Regions from separate parts of the Embleya sp. NPDC059237 genome, predicted to be linked through region 3. Evidence: riboswitches for the same ligand, from Rfam matches in the RefSeq annotation. Region 3 holds a riboswitch; each other region holds the start of a gene.

The links. A riboswitch is a leader RNA that binds a small molecule or an ion and turns the genes downstream of it on or off. The one in region 3 is predicted to bind cyclic di-AMP.
Region 1: linked by a shared signal. The riboswitch ahead of ACFXKZ_RS09730 (transglycosylase family protein) and the one ahead of ACFXKZ_RS26575 (NlpC/P60 family protein) in region 3 are both predicted to bind cyclic di-AMP.
Region 2: linked by a shared signal. The riboswitch ahead of ACFXKZ_RS39855 (transglycosylase family protein) and the one ahead of ACFXKZ_RS26575 (NlpC/P60 family protein) in region 3 are both predicted to bind cyclic di-AMP.
Region 4: linked by a shared signal. The riboswitch ahead of ACFXKZ_RS27325 (transglycosylase family protein) and the one ahead of ACFXKZ_RS26575 (NlpC/P60 family protein) in region 3 are both predicted to bind cyclic di-AMP.

What each region holds. Positions count from the first base shown of each region.
Region 1 covers NZ_JBHZAE010000002.1:674,306-679,260, reverse strand. Annotated here, with positions in the region: gene ACFXKZ_RS09750 (SDR family NAD(P)-dependent oxidoreductase) at 1-243, opposite strand, end outside; gene ACFXKZ_RS09745 (Tm-1-like ATP-binding domain-containing protein) at 401-1,645, shown strand; gene ACFXKZ_RS09740 (phosphoenolpyruvate hydrolase family protein) at 1,647-2,510, shown strand; gene ACFXKZ_RS09735 (EthD family reductase) at 2,587-2,922, shown strand; cyclic di-AMP (ydaO/yuaA leader) riboswitch at 3,119-3,306, shown strand; gene ACFXKZ_RS09730 (transglycosylase family protein) at 3,307-4,032, shown strand; gene ACFXKZ_RS09725 (hypothetical protein) at 4,192-4,941, opposite strand.
Region 2 covers NZ_JBHZAE010000018.1:30,026-34,980, reverse strand. Annotated here, with positions in the region: gene galE (UDP-glucose 4-epimerase GalE) at 1-906, shown strand, start outside; cyclic di-AMP (ydaO/yuaA leader) riboswitch at 1,426-1,647, shown strand; gene ACFXKZ_RS39855 (transglycosylase family protein) at 1,652-3,001, shown strand; gene ACFXKZ_RS39850 (PIG-L family deacetylase) at 3,284-4,955, opposite strand, start outside.
Region 3 covers NZ_JBHZAE010000008.1:387,319-392,273, forward strand. Annotated here, with positions in the region: gene ACFXKZ_RS26560 (MFS transporter) at 1-737, shown strand, start outside; tRNA gene ACFXKZ_RS26565 (tRNA-Lys) at 1,044-1,116, opposite strand; gene ACFXKZ_RS26570 (DUF72 domain-containing protein) at 1,449-2,318, opposite strand; gene ACFXKZ_RS26575 (NlpC/P60 family protein) at 2,495-3,589, opposite strand; cyclic di-AMP (ydaO/yuaA leader) riboswitch at 3,598-3,736, opposite strand; gene ACFXKZ_RS26580 (winged helix-turn-helix transcriptional regulator) at 4,213-4,680, opposite strand; gene ACFXKZ_RS26585 (MFS transporter) at 4,886-4,955, shown strand, end outside.
Region 4 covers NZ_JBHZAE010000009.1:143,258-148,212, forward strand. Annotated here, with positions in the region: gene ACFXKZ_RS27320 (glycerophosphodiester phosphodiesterase family protein) at 1-460, shown strand, start outside; gene ACFXKZ_RS27325 (transglycosylase family protein) at 648-1,862, opposite strand; cyclic di-AMP (ydaO/yuaA leader) riboswitch at 1,930-2,167, opposite strand; gene ACFXKZ_RS27330 ((Fe-S)-binding protein) at 3,190-4,341, opposite strand; gene ACFXKZ_RS27335 (FAD-binding oxidoreductase) at 4,338-4,955, opposite strand, start outside.

The sequences.
Region 1 (4,955 bases), on a different contig from region 3:
CCGGGCCGCGGTGTCCACCAGCGCGCGGCAGGCGCCATGGTCGGCCAGATCGGTCGGCACCGCGAGCACCCGACGGCCCGTCAGCTCCCGGATCTCGTCCGCGAGTTCGCGCAGCGGTTCGGGGCGGCGGGCGGCCAGCACCAGGTCCGCGCCGTCGCGGGCCAGCGCCAATGCCGACGCGCGCCCGATGCCCGCTCCGGCTCCCGCGACGATTGCGACCCGTGCGTCCGGTTCCTCCGCCATCGACACCCCTTTCACGTGCGCGAAATCCGCGACTCGCCACCCGTCCTATCGCACGGTGCTTTGCATTGCCATGATCATCCGGTTGGGTTACTGTGCGCGGCCGTTCGCCGCCGAAGCGTCAACCCGGCAAGCCGTACCGACACCACCGGAGGCACCGATGCCCACCGTCGTACTGATCGGAACGCTGGACACCAAGGGGTCCGAATACGCGTGGCTGGCCTACCGGCTGCGGGCCAGAGGAGCCGAGGTCCTGCTGATGAACGTCGGCGTCCTGGGCGACTCGCTGGCCCAGGCCGATGTACAGGCGGGCGAGGTCGCCGCCGCGGCGGGCACCGATCTGGAGGACCTGCGCACCCGCGCCGACCGGGGCGCGGCGACCACCGCGATGGCCGAGGGCGCGGCCTCGATTCTGCGCGAACTCTTCGAGCAGGGACGGGTGGACGGGGTGCTCGCGATGGGCGGCTCGGGCGGCTCGGCGATCGCGTCCCACGCGATGCGCGCGCTGCCGGTGGGCGTGCCCAAGCTGCTGGTGTCCACGATGGCGGCGGGCGACGTGTCGCCGTACGTCGGCGCGGTGGACGTGACGATGATGTACAGCGTCGTGGACATCGCCGGGATCAACCGGCTCTCCGAACGCATCCTGGGCAACGCGGCGGACGCGATCGCGGGCATGGCCGGCGGCTACGCCGAGGACCGCGCGGCGGTCGCCGGGGTGACCGGCGAGGGCCGACCGCTGGTGGCCGCGACCCAGTTCGGCGTGACCACCCCGGCGGTGGACGCGGCGCGCGAGCGGCTCAACGAACTGGGCTACGAGGTACTGGTGTTCCACGCCACCGGGGCCGGCGGCCGGTCGATGGAGAACCTGGCCGAGGGCGGCTTCCTGGCCGGGGTCCTCGATCTGACCACCACCGAGCTGGCCGACGACCTGGTCGGCGGGGTGCTCAGCGCGGGCCCGCAGCGGCTGACCGCGGCCGGGCGGATGGGATTGCCGCAGGTGGTCAGCGTGGGCGCGCTGGACATGGTCAACTTCGGCCCCCGCGACACCGTTCCGCCGCGTTTCGAGGACCGGCTGTTGTACGTGCACAACCCGACCGTGACACTGATGCGCACCACACCGGCCGAAAACGCCGAACTGGGACGGCGGATCGCGGCCAAACTGATCGACGCGACCGGGCCCACCGCGCTGTACCTGCCGCTGCGCGGAGTCTCCGCGATCGACGTCGAGGGCGGACCCTTCTACGATTCCGACGCCGATACGGCGTTGTTCGACGCGCTGCGCGCCGGCCTCGACGGGACCGCCGTCGAGGTGCGCGAGGTCGCGACGGACATCAACGATCCGGCGTTCGCCAAGGCGGCGGCGGATCGATTGCACGAATTGATCACGAAGGGACACGTGGACTGAGATGAACGGACGCGAGGCGCGGGGCCGACTGCGCACGACGGTCGAGCAGGGCGGCGTCGTGATCGGCGCAGGCGCGGGCACCGGATTGTCCGCCAAGTGCGCCGAGGCCGGGGGTGTGGACCTGATCATCATCTACAACTCGGGCCGCTATCGCATGGCCGGCCGGGGTTCGTTGGCGGGACTGCTGCCGTACGGCGACGCCAACGCGATCGTGGTGGAGATGGCGGGCGAGGTGCTGCCGGTGGTGCGCAGTACCCCGGTCCTCGCGGGGGTGTGCGGCACCGATCCGTTCCGGATCATGCCGCACTTCCTGGACCGACTCGCGGCCATGGGCTTCGCGGGAGTGCAGAACTTCCCGACGGTCGGCCTGTTCGACGGTGTCTTCCGGCAGAACCTGGAGGAGACCGGGATGGGCTACGACCTGGAGGTGGAGATGATCCGGCTGGCGGCGGAGCGCGGCCTGCTCACGGCGCCGTACGTCTTCGATCCCGAGCAGGCCCGCGCGATGGCGGCGGCCGGCGCCGACGTGCTGGTCCCGCACCTGGGGCTGACCACCAAGGGCAGCATCGGCGCGACCACCGCGGTCACCCTCGACCAGGCGGTGGAGCGGGTGCAGGAGATGCGCGACGCGGCGGCGGAGGTCAACCCCGACGTGCTGGTGCTGTGCCACGGCGGGCCGATCGCCGAACCCGAGGACGCGGCGTACGTCTTGGCCCACACCACCGGCGTGGTCGGCTTCTTCGGCGCCTCCAGCATGGAGCGCCTGCCGACCGAGGTGGCCATCACCGAGCAGGCGCGGGCGTTCAAGAGCATCACCCCGAGTGGGGGCACCGCCACGGCGGGCGACACTCCGGCACATCCGTAACCAACGCGCCCGGCAGCAGATGCGTGGCGCACGCGCACGTCCGTCCGTCCGACAACCACGAGCGTGAGGACCCGGCATGTACAAGTTGACCGTGCTCTACGGCCACCCTGAAGACCCGGCGGCGTTCGACTCCTATTACTGGGACAAGCACGTCCCGCTGGCCCGCACCATGCCGGGACTGACCGGCTGGACCATCGGCAAGTGCGAACCGGATCCGTCCGGTGCGAAGCCGCCCTATTACCTGGTGGTCGCGCTGTACGCGCCCTCGCGCGCGGAACTCGAGGCGGTGCTGGATTCGCCCGAGGGGCGGGCCACGGTGGCCGATGTGCCCAATTTCGCGACCGGCGGCGCGACGTTCCTCTGGGACGAGGAGCGGGTAGTGGTTCCGGTAGAGCTGCCCGCGACGGAATAGCCCGTCGCTGAAGCACGCGTGACCACGCGGCCGCGCACCGTGTACGCCGGAGCCGTGACCTGCAAAGACGGCGACAAATCGGGCAAATAGGTGTTATTCCTCCCTATGGGGGACGTCACAAACCATCCGAAATGTTTGCCAACCCGGCGAACCGGTGCGTAGCTTCGTGGTTGTTCGCACAAGCGGACTCCCCGGGCGGTACGCCGAATCCTGCCGCCGTCCGAGGGAAGCAGTCGATATCGACTGGCGGCAGGAGCGGGGGAACCAAGTGAGCCGACATCGGCACTGCCGATGCCTGGGGTGAAGCCATGCCTGTGACAGGCGAGGCCGGGCCAATCGTCCGAACCCGACAGCTAACTTCGTAGGCGCCCGACGAGGTAATCAATGACCTTCCGTGCCATCACCGCTCCGGTTCGTTCGCTCTCTCGTGGCCGTCGCGCCGGCATCGCCGTCGCCGCCGGTGCGGGTCTCGTCCTTCCCCTCGTGGGCATGGCGGGCAGCGCGAACGCCGCGACTTCGTCCACCTGGGACGCGGTCGCCCAGTGCGAGAGCACCGGAAACTGGAGCATCAACACGGGCAACGGCTTCTCCGGCGGTCTGCAGTTCACCCCGAGCACCTGGAACGCGTTCGGCGGCAGCCAGTACGCGGCCAGCGCGGCGCAGGCCTCCAAGGCGCAGCAGATCGCCGTCGCCGAGCGGGTCCTGGCGAGCCAGGGCCCCGGCGCCTGGCCGGTCTGCTCCGTGAAGGCCGGTCTGGGCAAGGGCGGCGACGCCAACGCCACGGCCGAGTCCTCGACCACCGGCAAGACCAAGTCCGCGGTCGAGCCGAAGGCCGCGCCGACGTCCGAGGCCAAGCCCGCGACCGGCAATGCGCCGAAGCTCAACGTGCAGCCCAAGCAGGATGTTGCCAAGCAGGACGCGCCGAAGTCGGCCGCGACCGAGCGGGCGTCGGGCTCCGGCACCTACACCGTCAAGTCCGGTGACACGCTGTCCGCGATCGCGGCCAAGTTCGGTGTCAAGGGCGGCTACAAGGCCCTGCACACGGCCAACGCCGGCGTCCTCGGCGACAACCCGAACGTGATCGCCGTGGGCACCAAGCTCGCCGTCTGATCCATACCCTCACCACGTGGGCCCCGCCGAGACATTCGGCGGGGCCCACGCGCGTTCGACCAGGCCCGGCCGGGCCGTTGCACGCGCCCATCCCGATCCGGACATGCGCGAGATGGCGTTGGCGGTGAGCACCGGACGCGAGTAGGCCGAACGGCCCGGTCAGCTCTGCTCGGTGCGCAAAAGCCGCAGGAACGCCTTGATGCCGGAGATGACTTCCTGGTTGTCCGTCAACTGGCTGATGGTGTCCTCGAAGCGGCGGCCGAGGGCGTCCACCTTGCGGTCCGCCTCCTGGAAGCGCTTGGTGGTGTCGGCCGCCCCGAAGACCGTCGTCTCCTTGAGCTGCTCGATGCTCTCCAGCAACTCCTTGGTGCGGGTCTCCAGGGCCTCGACCTTGGCCTTGAGCGCCGTGACGTCCTGGCTGACCGCGAGCACGTCGTCGCGGGGGTGGGTCACCTCGCGCAGCATGGTGCGCAGCCGCTGGGACAGGTGCTCCGCATACGCCTGACCGGGTCGAAACAGGGTGCTGAGCAGGTAGAACCCGGCGAACCAGTAGCCCACCACGCCACCGGAGATCCAGGTGATCAGCGCGATCACGGCGGCGGAGAGCACGTGTGCGCCGATCGCGCCGTAGAGCAGTCGGCGGGCGATCCGCCGGGCCTCGACGTCACGCCCCTCCGGTACGGCCAGGCCCCGCTCCCGGCTGATCGCGATCTCCGTGATCACCCGCTGGGCCCGGAAGTACAGGTTCCACGGCGCGGTGAGCACCAGGATCAGCCAGAACAGACACACCGCCCCCGCCCCGAGCGAGAGCAGATCCGCCAGTGACGTGTCCTCGACGAAGTACAGCACGATGCCCAACGCCGTCGTGCCGACGAACAGCAGAACCGCAAGCAGCCTGGTCGCACCCACCCGAATCGCACTCC
Region 2 (4,955 bases), on a different contig from region 3:
GCGGCCGGGGACGAGGTCGTCGTGGTCGACGACCTCTCCTCCGGGGTCCGCGAGCTGGTGCCGGACACGATCCCGGTGGTGATCGGCTCCGTGCTGGACCGGGCGCTGCTCGACGAGCTGTTCGGCGCGCACATCTTCGACGGCGTGGTGCACATCGCGGGCAAGAAGCGGGTGCCCGAGTCGGTCGCGCGTCCCCTCTACTACTACGAGGAGAACGTGGAGGGTCTGCGCACGCTGCTCGCGGCGATGGTCGCGGCCGAGGTGCCCCGGATCGTGTTCTCCTCCAGCGCCGCCGTGTACGGCATGCCCGACGTGGACCTGGTCGACGAGGACACCCCGTGTCTGCCGATCAACCCGTACGGCGAGAGCAAGCTGGTCGGCGAGTGGCTGATCGCGGCCACCGCGCGGGCGCACGGGATCTCCTACGCCTGCCTGCGCTACTTCAACGTCGCGGGCGCCGGCGCGCCGGAGCTCGCGGACGCGGGTGTGTCCAACCTCGTGCCGATGGTGCTGGAGAAGTTGACGGCCGGCCGCGCACCGGTGATCTACGGGGACGACTACGACACCCCCGACGGCACCTGTGTGCGCGACTTCATCCACGTGGTGGACCTGGCCGAGGCGCACGTGGCCGCCGCCCGCCGGCTCGCCGCCGACCCGGACACCCGCCTGGTGCTCAACGTCGGCCGCGGTCGGGGCACCTCGGTCCGCGAGATGGTCGAACTCATCCGCGAGGTCACCGGTTTGCGCGAGTTCGCGCCCCAGACGCTGCCCCGGCGCGCCGGCGACCCGGCCCGGGTGGTCGCGAGCGCCGAGCGGATCGCGGCCGAACTGGGCTGGAAGGCTCGCCTGGACGTCTCCGACATGGTGGAGAGCGCGTGGACCGGGTGGCGGGCGCGGCGCGGGTGACGGGCGCGGGACGCGCCACGTGGTGAACGCCGGGCCGGCCGAACGTGTGCCGCGCGTCCTGTGCTCCCGAATCACCCCGAGTGCTTTCGTGTGCTCCGAACGCCTCGATGCGACGCCGGCCGGCGAGTCGGCGTCGCGGGGAGTGCGTGGGGTGAAGTGCGCCGGGATGAATCGGACTTGGGGCTTTTGTCCTGTGGGCCGAATCACTCCGGCTCCGAGTGCAGACGGGTGCGCCGATGGGTAATGGCGCGATTCCGGGCCCGAGACGCGCGATGCGCCTGTGACGAACGGGACTTCGGTGATCATTTTCGGGTGATCCATATGAGGCTCGATCAAGGTTCTCTGTCACCCGATCCGGCCGAATCCACCACGGAACGCCAACTACGGTCCTTTCCGTAAGGGATCATCTACATTGCGCTCAACCGCAAAACGGATAATCGGCTTCTATCCGACACAGACTTGTGATCTTCGGCGGGGCCTGCTTAGCGTTCGATCCGTCCGTATCCCACACGGACCCCGATCGCCGGTACGCCGAATCCTGTCGCCGGCCGTTCGGGAGGCTGACGAGCACCACACGACAGGAGCGGGGGAACCACAGGTGAACCGCCGCACACGGCACCGATCGAGACGGTCGGCGGCCGTGAACGGCTTGGGGTGAAGCCACGTTCTTCGGGACGTGGCCGGGCTATCGATCTCCGGCCCGAATCCGACAGCTCACCTCGTAGGCGTGGGAGAGGATCCAGCCATGCTGTCCGGAACCGGGCGTCATCGCCGTCGCAGCACCAGCAGGACCACGCGTCTGATCGCCGCGGCCGGCGTCGCCGGTGTCGGCGTCGCCATGCCGATCATCGGGGCGGGCACGGCTCAGGCCGCGTCCGTGAGCACCTGGGACAAGGTCGCCCAGTGCGAGAGCACGGGCAACTGGAAGATCAACACCGGTAATGGCTTCTACGGCGGCCTCCAGTTCACCCAGAGCACCTGGAACGAGTTCGGCGGCTCGCAGTACGCCGCCCGCGCCGACCAGGCGACCAAGAGCCAGCAGATCGCGATCGCCGAGAAGGTGCTCAAGAGCCAGGGCCCCGGCGCCTGGCCGGTCTGCTCCGTCAAGGCGGGCCTGACCCGCGGCGGTGCCGCTCCGGACCTCGACACGGGCTCGGCGGGTGGCAAGACCGCGCCGAAGACGGCCCCGAAGACGGAGAGCGCCAAGCCGGCGCCGAAGACCGAGACTGCCAAGCCGAAGATCGAGGTCAAGAGCGAGGCGCCGAAGACCGAGGCGCCCAAGGACGAGACTCCCAAGACCGAGGCGCCCAAGGCCGAGACGACCGCCAAGACGGACGCGGCCGGCGACTCCTACGTCGTGGTCGCCGGCGACACGCTGTCGCAGATCGCGAACGCCCGGAACGTGCCCGGCGGTTGGCCGAAGCTGTACGAGGCCAACAAGAGCGTGGTCGGCGAGAACCCGGACCTGATCTTCCCGGGCCAGCAGCTGAAGGTCGACGGCAAGGCCGCGCCGGCCGCCGAGACCAAGACCGAAACCAAGGACGAGCCCAAGGCCGAGGCGCCGAAGGCGGAGACGCCCAAGGCCGAGGCCAAGACCGAGGTCAAGCCGGCCGCCGCGCCGAAGACCACGGTCAAGACCGAGAGCACCAAGGCCGACTCCCCGGCCAAGGGCTCCGAGCAGGCCTCCGGTTCGTATGTCGCCCCGGTCTCCGGCGCCACCTTGACCGCGAGCTTCGGCTCGGGCGGGTCGCGCTGGTCCAGCGGCCACCACACCGGCCAGGACTTCGCCGTCTCGACCGGCACCACGGTGCGCGCGGTCACCTCCGGCACGGTCGTCTCGGCCGGCTGGGGCGGCGCGTACGGCAACGAGGTCGTGATCCGCCACGCGGACGGCAAGTACACCCAGTACGCGCACCTGTCCTCGATCTCGGTCAAGGCCGGGATGAAGGTGCAGACCGGCCAGAAGATCGCGCTCTCCGGCGCGACCGGCAACGTCACCGGCCCGCACCTGCACTTCGAGGTCCGCACCACGCCGAACTACGGCTCCGCGGTCAACCCGATGACGTGGCTGCGCAGCCACGGCGTGAACGTCTGATCCACCGCACTCCCGCGCCGAACGGCGGGCGTCCCCTTCGGGGGGCGCCCGCCGTTCGCGTGTGCGGGCCGCGCGGGCGCGGGGCGGGCGGCGGCGGGGGCAGGGGGACGCGCGGGGCGGGTGGATGGCAGTCCCGGGGCGTAGGACGACTCCGGCGCCGAGGTTCGGGTGCCGGGGGTTCAGGCGCGGGGGTTCGAGTGCCGGAGGTTCAGGCGCCGAGGTTCGGGTGCCGGGGGTTGGGGTGCCGGGGGTTGGGGTGCCGGGGGTTGGGGTGCCGGGGGTTCAGGGCAGGCGGGCCGTGTGAAGGGTGGCGGTCGGGTCGAGCCACAGGGCGAGCGGTCGGCCCGCGCCGTCGAGGGTGGTGGTCGGGCCGTTCGGGGTCGGGCGGTCGTCGAGCACGAGCGGCGTGGGGGTCGCGCCGAGCACCACCGGGCGGCCCTCGGCGTCCCGGGTCGAGGTGAGCAGCGTGCCGTCGGGGCGGGGCAGTTGCCACAGCGGCTCGTAGCCGGCCCCGGCCGTGCGCGTGGCCGTGGGCACCCACGTGTCGGGACCGGCCTCGGTCGTGCCCGCGATCTCCGCCGTCCCGGCCCGCCGGTAGCCGACCGTGACCCGGCCGTCGGCGCCCACCGACGCGGCGGGCGGCCCGACCGGGTGATCCGCCGCGATCGTGCGCGGCGAGCCGGGCCGGTCGCCGACCACGTCCCAGGCGCGGATGCCCTCGCGGGCCGTGCCGAACACGGTGACCCGGCCGTCGGGGCGGGTGACCGCGGTCGGGCCCTCGACGATCTCGGCGCCGCCGAGGTCGCGCCACGGCGACCACACCGTGCTCCCGGCGGGCAGGTACCGCGTGCCGATGCCCTTGGCCCGATCGCGCGCGAACAGGTGCAGCCCGCCCGCGCCGTCGGCTTGCACCACCGGTGGGCCCAGGCCCGTCGCGCCGCCGTCCGGGCCACCCAGGTCCTGCCAAGGGCCCAGGTCGCCGCCGGGCGCCGACTCGATCGCGGTGACGATCGCGAGCCGGTCCCGATCGGCCCGGTCCGCGCCGCCGATCCGCAGCGCGAACACCCGGATCCGCCCGTCCGCCGTGCGCACCACCGCCGGGGCCGGGGCGAGTTCGCCGTCGCCGGGGGCGCCGAGGTCGCGCGCGGCGGACCAGACGCCCGTGCCGTCCTCGGCCCAGCGGGTGATCCGGCCGCCGAGCACCGACCAGGCGCTCGATCGGCCGTCCGCGCCGAGCACGGGTCTGGGGCCCGGGTCGGGGAAGCGGTAGGTGGTGCTCTGCGGCCAGTTGCTGCGGGACGCGGTGTCGCGCACCTTGAGGTCGCCGCAGTCCGCCCGGCCCGGGCAGTGGTGCTCGCGGTCGGTCCAGCCGTAGACCCGGGTGATCGCGTCCTTGCGCTCGCGGGCGGCCGGTTCCAGGTTGTGCGGCCAACGCTCGTTGTAGTAGCCGCGATACGCGATCGCCGCGGCGGCCCCGGCGGGCCGGTCGGTGTTGTAGCGGCGCAGCGCCTCCCAGGTGAACCGCGCGGCGGCGGTGTGGTCCTGATGGTCGGAGACGCCGTGGTTGTCGGCGTGCGCCGGGTGCTTGTCGTCGTGCTTTTGGCGATCGGGGTCCGGGTCGAGCGTGCGCACCACGGTCGGCGCCTGGGCCCGCATCAGGTCGGTCAGGGACCCGATCAGCCCGTCGCGGGTGTACGCGTACGGTCCGCCCGCCGGCTCGTCGAGCGGGGCCAGCGTGTCGAGTTCGCGCTCCTGTCCGTTCCACAGGGTGCGCAGCCGCCCGTTCGCGCCGATGCCCTCCTCCTTGCGGGTGTTGAGGAACACCAGTTTGATGTTGGGCGCGTCGACGAGGCGGTCGAATTCGGCGTGCGCGCCGTCGCGCAGGCGGATGCTGTGGCGTTCCCAGCGCGCCGTGCGGTCCCCGAGCGCCATGAACGCGTAGGCGGCGCGCGAG
Region 3 (4,955 bases):
GCGTCGCCCCGCTGCTGCTCGGCGCGTTCACGCTGTACCAGCGCCGGCTCGCCGGGAACGCCGGCGCGCCGCTGGTGGATCCGGTGTTGTTCCGGGAGCGGCCGTTCTCGGTGGGCATCACGACGGCGCTGGTGTACGGGTTGGTGAACGCGGCGTTCTTCCTGATCCTGGCGCTGTACCTACAGCTGGGCCACGGGATGTCGGCGCTGGACTCGGGGCTGCTGTTCATCGCGCTCGGGGTCGGGTACTTCCTGTCCTCGGCGGTCTCGGGGCGGATCGCGGCGGGGCTGGGCCGGCAGGTGCTGGCGCTCGGCGCGCTGGTGCAGGGCGCGGGGCAGGTGGCGCTCGTGGAGACGGTGTCGAACACGCACGAGACGTTGTGGCTGATCCCGGGGCTCGCGCTGACCGGGTTCGGGATGGGGCTGGTGATGGGCCCGATGGCGGCGACGGTACTGGCCGGTATCGGGGCGCGGCATGCCGGTTCGGCGGCGGGCCTGCTGTCCACGGCGCAGCAGGTGGGCGGGGCGCTGGGGGTGGCCCTGGTGGGCATCGTCTTCTACGACACGCTGGGCGACGCGCCGACGGCGGACACCTTCGGGGACGCGTTCGTGAACGGGCTTTGGCTGCTGACGGCCTTCTGCGCGGTGGTCGCGGCGCTGGTGCAGCTGCTGCCGGGGCGGCGAGCGGGCTCGGGTGTGGTGGGTGAGGCGGTAGGCAGGTCGGAGGTGTTGGTCTGAGCTTCCCGGACCGAGGCTCCGGGCGGAAGACGAGCGGCGGGGGGGCCCCCCGGGGGCCCCCCCCCCCGCCGGGCCCCCCCCCCCCGCCCCCCCCCCCCCCCGGGGGGGGGCCCCCCCCGGGGGGGGGGGGCCCCCGGGGGGCCCCCCCCCCCGCTTCGGCGCATCCAGTGAAGGCCACGACCTCGAATCGTGTGGCGCAACGCGGCGTGGAGTCGGATGTACAAAATGTGTACGTACCCAGGGAGGCACAGAATCCGTCCTGGGGACCCGCAGGCCGTTGACCAGGGTTGGAGAGGGTGGAAGCGGTGGGCCGTCAGGGGATCGAACCCTGAACCCGCGGATTAAAAGTCCGCTGCTCTGCCAATTGAGCTAACGGCCCCGTCGGGCGTCCGGCGGTGATCCGCTTTTTGCCCACCGGCAGAGTACCGGTATCGGATCGAACATGCTGCGAGTATCCCCGGACACGCCGTGACCTGCGGGGATGTGGACTCGTACGGGCGGGAGCATGGGGCGCCGCGAAACGGTCGGAGTGTGCAAAATGGACGCACATGGCTGCCGTTCACCCTCCCGTCGGGCCCTCGGCGATGGCCATACCGTTACCGTCCGTGGTCGGTCCGGTCGGTCCGGTCGGTCCGGTCGGTCCCGTCGGTCCCGTCGGTCCCGTCGATCGGCCGGCGGACTCGCCGCCGTTCGACGACACGATCCGGGTCCCTACGCGTCGAGTAGGGCGCGCATTGTTTCGGCTGCCCGGGCGGCTGCGTCGGCACAACAATTGTTGAACAACACGTGTATCCGGTCGACGGTTTGGGCCAGCATGCGCACTCGGGGCACCCACTCGGCCAGTTCCGCGCTCGTATATGTGTGGCGGAACCGTTCTTCCTTCGACCCACTCCCCCAGGCCCGGTTGCGGCCGTGGAAGCGAACCACCGCCAGTTCGGGCGTGGTGGCCACGGCAACCGGGGGGATGGACGTGGGCAGCGACTGCACCGTGTCGACCGCCACCGCGGCGACTTCGAGGCGTTCGAGGAGAGCCGTCGTCGCGGCGCGATGTTCGTCCTGCCACCAGAGCGGATGCCGGAACTCGACGGCGAGCGGCCACCCTTGCGCCCGCTCGACGCAGTCGTGGAGGAAACGTGTGGCAGCCGGACCGGGCGCCAAGGACGGCGGGAACTGAAAGAGCAATGTGCCGAGACGTCCTGCCTCGCGCAACGGCAGCAGCGCCCCGCTGAACCGTTGCCAGACCTCGTCCGACAGACGATCGTCGACAGCGCCCGGGCGCACCCGTGGCGGCAGCAGCGACCGCAACTCCGCCAGCAACGAACCCGGCCTGGTGGGATGCCCGGTGAGCAGCGAGAACGCCTTGACGTCGAAGGTGAATCCGGCAGGCGTACGTTCCACCCACAGCAGGCTGTTGCGGGTGCTGGGCAACGCGTAGTAGGTCGCGTCCACCTCGACCACCGGGAACTGCCGGGCGTAGTGCCGAAGTCGGTGTTCCGCGTCCCGGCATTCGGCCGGATACCAACCACTGGAGACCAAGGCGGAGTCGGTCCACGAGCACGTGCCCACCGATATACGATCCATGGCCCACACGCCTACCCCGGTTCCCGGAACCTTCCGCACGGCACGGCAAGGCAAGGCAAGGCAACCCGAGATACCGCGTGCCCCGAGGCACCGGCAGCGCCGACAACGACGATCGGTCCGGGAGGGGTGCTCGCCCCCTCCCGGACCGATCGTCGGTGTAGCGCGGTCGGGTGGGTCTAGCCCGGTCGGACGGCCGCGTAGAACGGCATCGAGTCCAAGGGGGCCTCGGTCACGTTCTTGCCGGGGCGGGGGGCGTGGATGATCTTGCCGTTGCCGATGTACATGCCCACGTGCGAGTTGTCCGAGAAGTAGAACACCAGGTCGCCCGGCTTGAGCGCGTCCTTGGAGATCCGCGGGCCGTCGTTGACCTGGGTCCACGTGGTGCGGCTGAGCGAGACGTTGGCGGCTCGCCACGAGGCCTGGGTCAGGCCCGAGCAGTCGTACGAGTCGGGGCCCACGCCTCGCGGCGCGTACGGCTTGCCGATCTGGGCCCGCGCGAACGCGATCGCGGCCGCCGCCCGGCCGGACACGGGGACGTCCTTGCCCGTCGTCGGCGGCGGGTCCGTCTTGTCGCGCGAGCTGCGGTCGGTCTCGGTGCGCGAACCCGCGTCGTTCTTGTGCTCGTTCGAGTCGAGGACTTCCTTCTGCTGCTGCGCGGTGAGCGTGTTCAGCAGGCGCTGTGCCTCGGTGAGCTTGTTCTGGATCTCGCCCTTGTGCCGGTTCAGCTCGGTGCGCAGCTTCTCCAGTTCCGCGAGCTGCGAGGAGGCCTCGGTGCGGTCCTGCTGGAGAACTCGGGCCTGCGCCGCGATCTGCTTCAGCTTCGCGGCCTGCTGGCCGTCGAGCTGGGACAACATCTGCGACTTCTGCAGGTATCCCTCGGGGTCGCCGCTGAGCGCGAGCGAGAGCGAGGGCGGCAGACCACCGCTGCGGTACTGATTGGCCGCCAGGACACCGATCTGGTCGCGCAGCGTGTTGAGCGCGGCCTGTTCCTCGGTGATCCGGGCCTGGGTCTGGTTCGCGGTGCCCTGCTGCTTGGTGATCTGCTCGTCGACGCCGTTGGCGGCTTCGGTGGCCTTGATCGCCTCGCTGTGCAGCTGGTTGACGCGGTCCTTGGTCTGCTGGAACGACTGCGCGGGGTCCGCGCTCGCGGTGCCGGCGAAGGTCATCACACCGGTCATCGTCGCGGCGGCCGTGACCACGGTCGCGGCGGTACGCACGGCGGTGCGGGGCTTGGGCTTGCGGTGCTGCCCGGATCGACGCTGGGACGCCACTGGCGGCGGTCTCCTTCCTCGGCCGCCTACCGGGTTAGCTGACGGGTTCGGGCGGAAGAAGGCGCCCTACGGTGCCGGAGCACCGATTCACCCCAGGGACTGTGAAGGGTCCCCGGTTCCGGCTTCGTGTCGCGGCGACCGCGGTTGCCCACCGTCACCGAAACCCGTCACCGAATTCGGCGGAGGCGAACGTGTCGACCGGGTGGCCGACGTGGAGCCGCTCGCCTATCGCAGAACGATAGTCACAGGCGTGTCACGACCCTCACTCCGGGTCTCTGCATTGCCAAAACTTTACCAAGAGTTCCGTTTCACCCGTCGTCGTATCACAGGAAAAGCACTCGGAATCCCGAAAGTCGATCTTGGGCCGATTTGGCAACGATTGATGGCAAGGATCTGCCGTCCGACCTCCGCAAACGTCGCCGCACCCGCGAAATGGGCCGCCTACGGGGCTACCACGCGCCAGGCTCCGCTGTTTCGCCCGGCTTGCCTGTCCTTTTCGAACCGGGCATTCGCGAGGCCCGGCCGATCCGAGGCGAATACGCGACATCGAGCGACATCGAACAGGTGTGGGCAGACCCCGAACCCGGATTCGAAAATCGACCCCCGGTCCGGCGCCGCGCCCACTACCCCGACACCGACCGCCCCGCCGCCGCCACCGCCAGATCGCCTTCCGCTCCCACTCGCGCGTCGTACTCCGCCCGCGCCTCGGCGATGCGTTCCTGATGTTCCTCGGTCCAGGTGACCAGCGAGCGGATCGTGGTGTGCAGCGTGGTCCCCATCGGGGTGAGCGCGTAGTCCACCCGAGGCGGCACGACCGGATACACCGTGCGGCGCACCAGGCCGTCGCGTTCGAGCTGGCGCAGCGTCACGGTGAGCATGCGCTGGCTGATCCCGTCGATCTCCCGCCGCAACTCGGTGAAGCGCAACGTACGGCTCTCCAGGATCGCGATCACCAGAAGCGACCACTTGTCGGCGACCCGGTCGAGGATCTGCCGGACCTCGCACCCCTCGCGCACGTCCCACTGAAGGGCGTCGTAGTCCTCCTGGTTACTCGGGCAGGGGGTCGGTTCCTTCGAAGTGCCTTCTTCCATGGAAGTCGATGCTGCCGAAGGATGGGGTCGGTTACAAGAGGGAACCGGGTTCGTCCGAAGAACCGACCCCCGGTGCCCCGATCCCACCGCAATCCCACCCACCCGCGTCCCGAGGGGCTGTCGCATGTCCACATCCACGTCCGCACCCGGCAGCGCCACCGAATCCGCCCCCGAATCCGCCGCCGGCGACACCCCCGCCGGCCGCATGAGCCCCCGCGCCTGGGGCATGCTGCTCGTCCTCTGCGGCGCGATCTTCCTCGAGGGCATCGACATCG
Region 4 (4,955 bases), on a different contig from region 3:
GGTCACCATCCAAAGCTTCGACTGGGGCTCGCTGATGAGGATGCGTCAGGTCGAACCCCGGCTGCCGCTGGTTGCGTTGACCAACTACGACTTCCTCCAGGTCGGCAAGCCCGGCGCCTCGCCCTGGCTGGGCGGCCTGGACATCGACGACTTCGGCGGCGACCCGCTGCGGGCGATCAAGTCGTTCGGCGCGACGTCGTTCTCGCCGGTGCACGGCTTTCCGCAGGACGGCAAGGTGGGCGACCCGAACTACCGTCCCTACGTGACCCGGGCGATGGTCGAGGAGGCACACCGACTGGGCATCAAGGTGGTGCCGTGGACCATCGACGACCCGGCGACCATGGCGAAGTTGATGGACGACGGCGTGGACGGGCTGATCACCGATTACCCCGACCGGTTGCGGGAGCTGATGGCGGCGCGAGGGCTGCCGCTGCCGAAGCGCTATCTCGCGCGGGGCTGACGCGGGGGAAGCGCTGCCGGGTGCGCGGTGGGCGTGGCGGATGGTGCTCGCTCGGGCGGGCGGTGCCCGCTCCGGCGGACAGTGCGCACTCGGCCGGACCCGCCCGCGCGGTGGGCATGGAACAGGGCCGGGCCCGTCGACGCGTGGTCGACGGGCCCGGCCCTGGAACTTCCCGGTTGTGCTCGGATCAGAGGTTGACGCCGTGCGCGCGCAGGTAGGTGACGGGGTTGATGCCGCTGCCGTAGTTCGGGGTGGTGCGGATCTCGAAGTGCAGGTGCGGACCGGTCACGTTGCCGGTCGCGCCCGAGAGGCCGATCTGCTGGCCGGTGCTCACCGTCTGGCCGGCGCGGACGCCGATGCTGGACAGGTGGGCGTACTGCGAGTACTTGCCGTCCGCGTGCTTGATGACGACCTCGTTGCCGTAGGCGCCACCGTTGCCGGCGCTGACCACGGTGCCCGAGGTGATGGCCTTGACGGAGGTGCCGGTGCCGACCACGAAGTCCTGGCCGGTGTGGCTGCCGCTGGACCACATGGAGCCACCGGTGCCGAACGCGGTGCCCAGGGCACCGTTCACCGGGGCGACGTAGCCCGAGGAGTTGACGGCGGTGCTGCCGGCCTTGGCCGAGGAGTCCTTGGCCACGACGGGGGCCTTCTCCTTGGTCACGGGCTTCGGGGCGACCTTGACCGACACGGAGGGCTGGGCCTCGGTCTTGGTCTCGACCTTGGCCTCGGCCTTCGGCGCGACCTCGGTCTTCGTGGCGGCCGCGGCCTTGCCGGAGAGCGAGAGCTTCTGGCCGACCAGGATCAGGTTCGGGTTGCCGCCGATGACGGACTTGTTGTCGGCGTACAGCTTGTGCCAGCCGCCCTCGACGTCCTTGGCCGCGGCGATCTTGGACAGGGTGTCGCCCTTGACCACGGAGTAGGTGGTGGTCGTGGCCTTGGTTTCGGCGGCCGGGACGACCTCGATCTTCGGGGCCTTCGGGGCCGGCGCGGACTCGACCGGCTTCTCGGCGACCTTGGGGGCGACCTTGACGGTGGCCTTGGTCGAGCCCGACTTGGCGTTGGGGGAGACGGCCGGAGCGGCGCCGCCACGGGTCAGGCCCGCGGGGCCCGAGGTGTTCGGCCACGCGCCGGGGCCCTGTACGGCGAGGACCTTCTCCGCGATGGCGATCTGCTGGTCCTTGGTGGCCAGGTCCGCACGCGGGGCGTACTGCTGACCGCCGAACTCGTTCCAGGTGCTCTGCGTGAACTGCAGGCCACCGTAGAAACCGTTGCCGGTGTTGATGTGCCAGTTGCCCGAGCTCTCGCCCATGGCGACCTTGTCCCAGACGGAGACCGGGGCGGCGGTGGCGGAGGTGGCGAAGCCGGTGATCAGCGGGGCGGCGACGATGGCGCCGGCCATGCCGAGGGTGAGCGCGAGGCGCGCGTTCTTGGGCTTGCGGGCAGGGGTGATGAACGACTGCACGAAGATTTTCCTTCTCCCACGCCTACGAAGTGAGCTGTCGGATTCGGGCTGGAGAGTCTCGCCCGGCCGGCGTCGACTCCTCGGGTATCGAGGAGGCGGGCACGGCTTCACCCCAAGCCGTCGTTATCGGATGTCCGCGACATGCGGACGCCCGGGACGGCATTCCACTTGGTTCCCCCGCTCCTGCCTTTCGGGTTTCGTACCGTGGCCTCTCCGGCGGCAGGATTCGGCGAACCGGGAGACACATTCCGCCGAACACCGGACCGGTGCGGCGAAGCACCAAGCTACGCATACACCCGACTCGGATCCAAACATCACGTTTCGCCGAAACCGAAGATTCGGGTCGGAAGGGTGGAATTACGGGACCGAAAGTCCCGAAGCGTCCACGCATTGTGTCCGGGACCTTCAGCGGGGAGTGAGGTCGGAATTGCGGGGAGTGAGAATCGTGAAAATTCGGTTCACGGTGCGTGCGAGTTCCTGACAATCGGTGCGCGGGATGTGACGTGCGCCACGGGATTTGTCGGAAACGACGGTCTCGGGATGGTGGAAAACGGGTCGAAACGGCGCCCGACCTGCCCATTTGTGGGATGCGGCGAGGGTGAAGGTGCGCGTGTGGCGGTGTCGGCGCCGGCCGGGTGGCGCCGTTCGAACCGGGTGGCGTGGCGGCGACTCTCTGTCCGATCCGCCATGAATTGGGTGATTTGCTCGTATACGAACTGCGGATGTTCGTGTCGGGCGGCGCCCGCCGGGCTCCTCACCCACTGAGCGTCGGCCGACGACCGATTCGGGCAGCGGCTGTCCCGCACCGGCGGCCCGATCCGCAGGCGCGGGTGCGGTCAGGGGTACGACCACGAACCGGGCCGGCCGGATGACGAAGCCGCGGCGTCGGTGGGGCCCGGGACCGTGCCGGTCCGGGCAGGAAGTGAACACGAGGGACGCGGCCATCTCACGCGGTCCCCGGCGATGTTCCGACGACTGGGAATGCGAGCCGGCGCGGACCGCGTGCAGGGCCTCGTCGAGGCCGCGGCGAAGGCGGGGAGCGACGCGTCGGTCCGAGAACCGCGCCTCACGGGCTGACGAGCCCCTGGAGCACCTGGAACGCGACGGCGACGACCAGCGCGTTGTAGAAGTAGGCGATGACGGTGTGAACGAGCACGATCCGCTGCATTCGCACACCGGGTCGGGTTCGGCGTATGCGGCTCCCCCCGTGTGGAGCCGCATACGCCGAACCCGGCCCGAGACGCCGGTGTCGGGTCCGTCGTGGTCAGGGCGTCCGGGCGCCGCCGTGGGGTGTGGTGAGGAATTCGGCGAGGTGTACCGCGCGTACGCGCGACTTGCGGCGCCGCAGGCCGGTGCGGAGTTGGCGCAGGCAGCCCGGGTTGACCGCGACCACGACGTCGGCGCCACTGGCCTCGATCGCGTCCAGCTTGCGGTCAAGGATGCGGCGGGATTCGATCGGGCGCAGGAGGGAGTAGGTGCCGGCCGCGCCGCAGCAGTCGCCGGCGCCCGGGGTTTCCACGAAGTCGGCCACTGCGGAAAGGACTTCGCGCGGTTCGCGCCAGACGCCGAGGCCGTTGCGCAGGTGGCAGGAGTCCTGGAGGGTGACCCTGACCCGGCGGCCGGCCACCCGGCGTTCGGGGAGGGCCGAGACGTCGACCACCTCGGACAATTCGGCGACCCGGTCGCGGCCGATGACGTCGGCCAGGTGCGCGGCGCATCCGCCGGAGGTGGTGACGATCCGGCCGGGGAGTCGTTCGCCGAGGCGGCGGGCGAGGGCACGGCCCTTGGTCGATTCGCCGTTGTGCGCGTGCAGCGCTCCGCAGCAGCCCTGGTCGTCGGGCACCTTCAGGCCGGGCAGGAGGGTGCGGGCCGCGCGGGAGACCTTCGGGAACATGGCGCGTTCGAAGCAGCCGAGCATGAGGGAGGCACCGGTGCCGGCGGGTGGCGTGGGTTGTGCGGGCTGTGCGGGCCGAGTGGGTGGTTTCGGGCTCCGGGGTGTGGCCGGACGGGTTGCCCTGTCGGGGCTGCTGCGCCCGGCCGGCAGGACGAAGCGGCCCCAGCCCATCGCGCGGACCACCGGCGGCAGGCTCACCACGATCGTCAACAGCCGGGCCAGTGGCGGTCGGTGTTTGCCCCGCCACTGGTGCTCGCGCCACTGTTCCAACAAGGAGCCGTACGGGACGCCCGCCGGGCAGACCGGTTCGCAGGCGCGGCAGCCCAGACACGCGGAGGACTGTTCCAGCAGGCTCGGGTCGTCGGCGTCCAGGCGGCCGGTCTCCAGCGCGCGCATCAGGTTGATCCGGCCGCGCGGCGACGAAGCCTCGTCGCCGGTGGCGGCGTAGGTCGGACACGCGGGCAGGCAGAAGCCGCAGGAGATGCAGCGGGAGAGTTCCTCGGGGTCGAACACACCGGTCATGAGCCGAGCTTTCCGGGATTGAGGATGCGGGCGGGATCGAAGGCGGTCTTGATCCGGCTGAGCAATTGCAGCTGTTCGTCGCCGAGTTGGGCGCGCAGGTGCGGCAACTTGGCGGCGCCTACCCCGTGTTCGCCGGTGATCGTGCCGCCGAGTTCGATCGCGGTGCGGAAGATGTCGTCGAAGGCGGCGTGCGCGCGCTCGATCGATTCGGTGTCGTTCGGGTCGGCCACCACGCAGGTGGGGTGGAGGTTGCCGTCGCCGGCGTGGCCGAAGGTGGCGATGGTGACGGTGTGCCCGGCCGCGATGGCGTCGATCCGGTCGACCATCTCGGCGATCCTGGGGCGCGGCACGGTGGCGTCCTCGAGGATGGTCAGCGCGCCGAGTCGGGACAGCGCGGGCAGCGAACATCGGCGAGCGGTCAGCAGTGCCTCGGCGCCGGCCACGTCCTCGGCCAGGGTCCATTCCGTGGCGCCGGCCGCGTCGCACAACTCGGCCATGCGGTTCAGGTCGCGGCGGACCGCGTCGGACGTACCGTCGTCGCCGAACAGGAGCAGCGCCCCGGCGTCCCGACGCAGGCCGAGGTCGGCGAAGTCCTCGACCGCGTTGACGCAGCT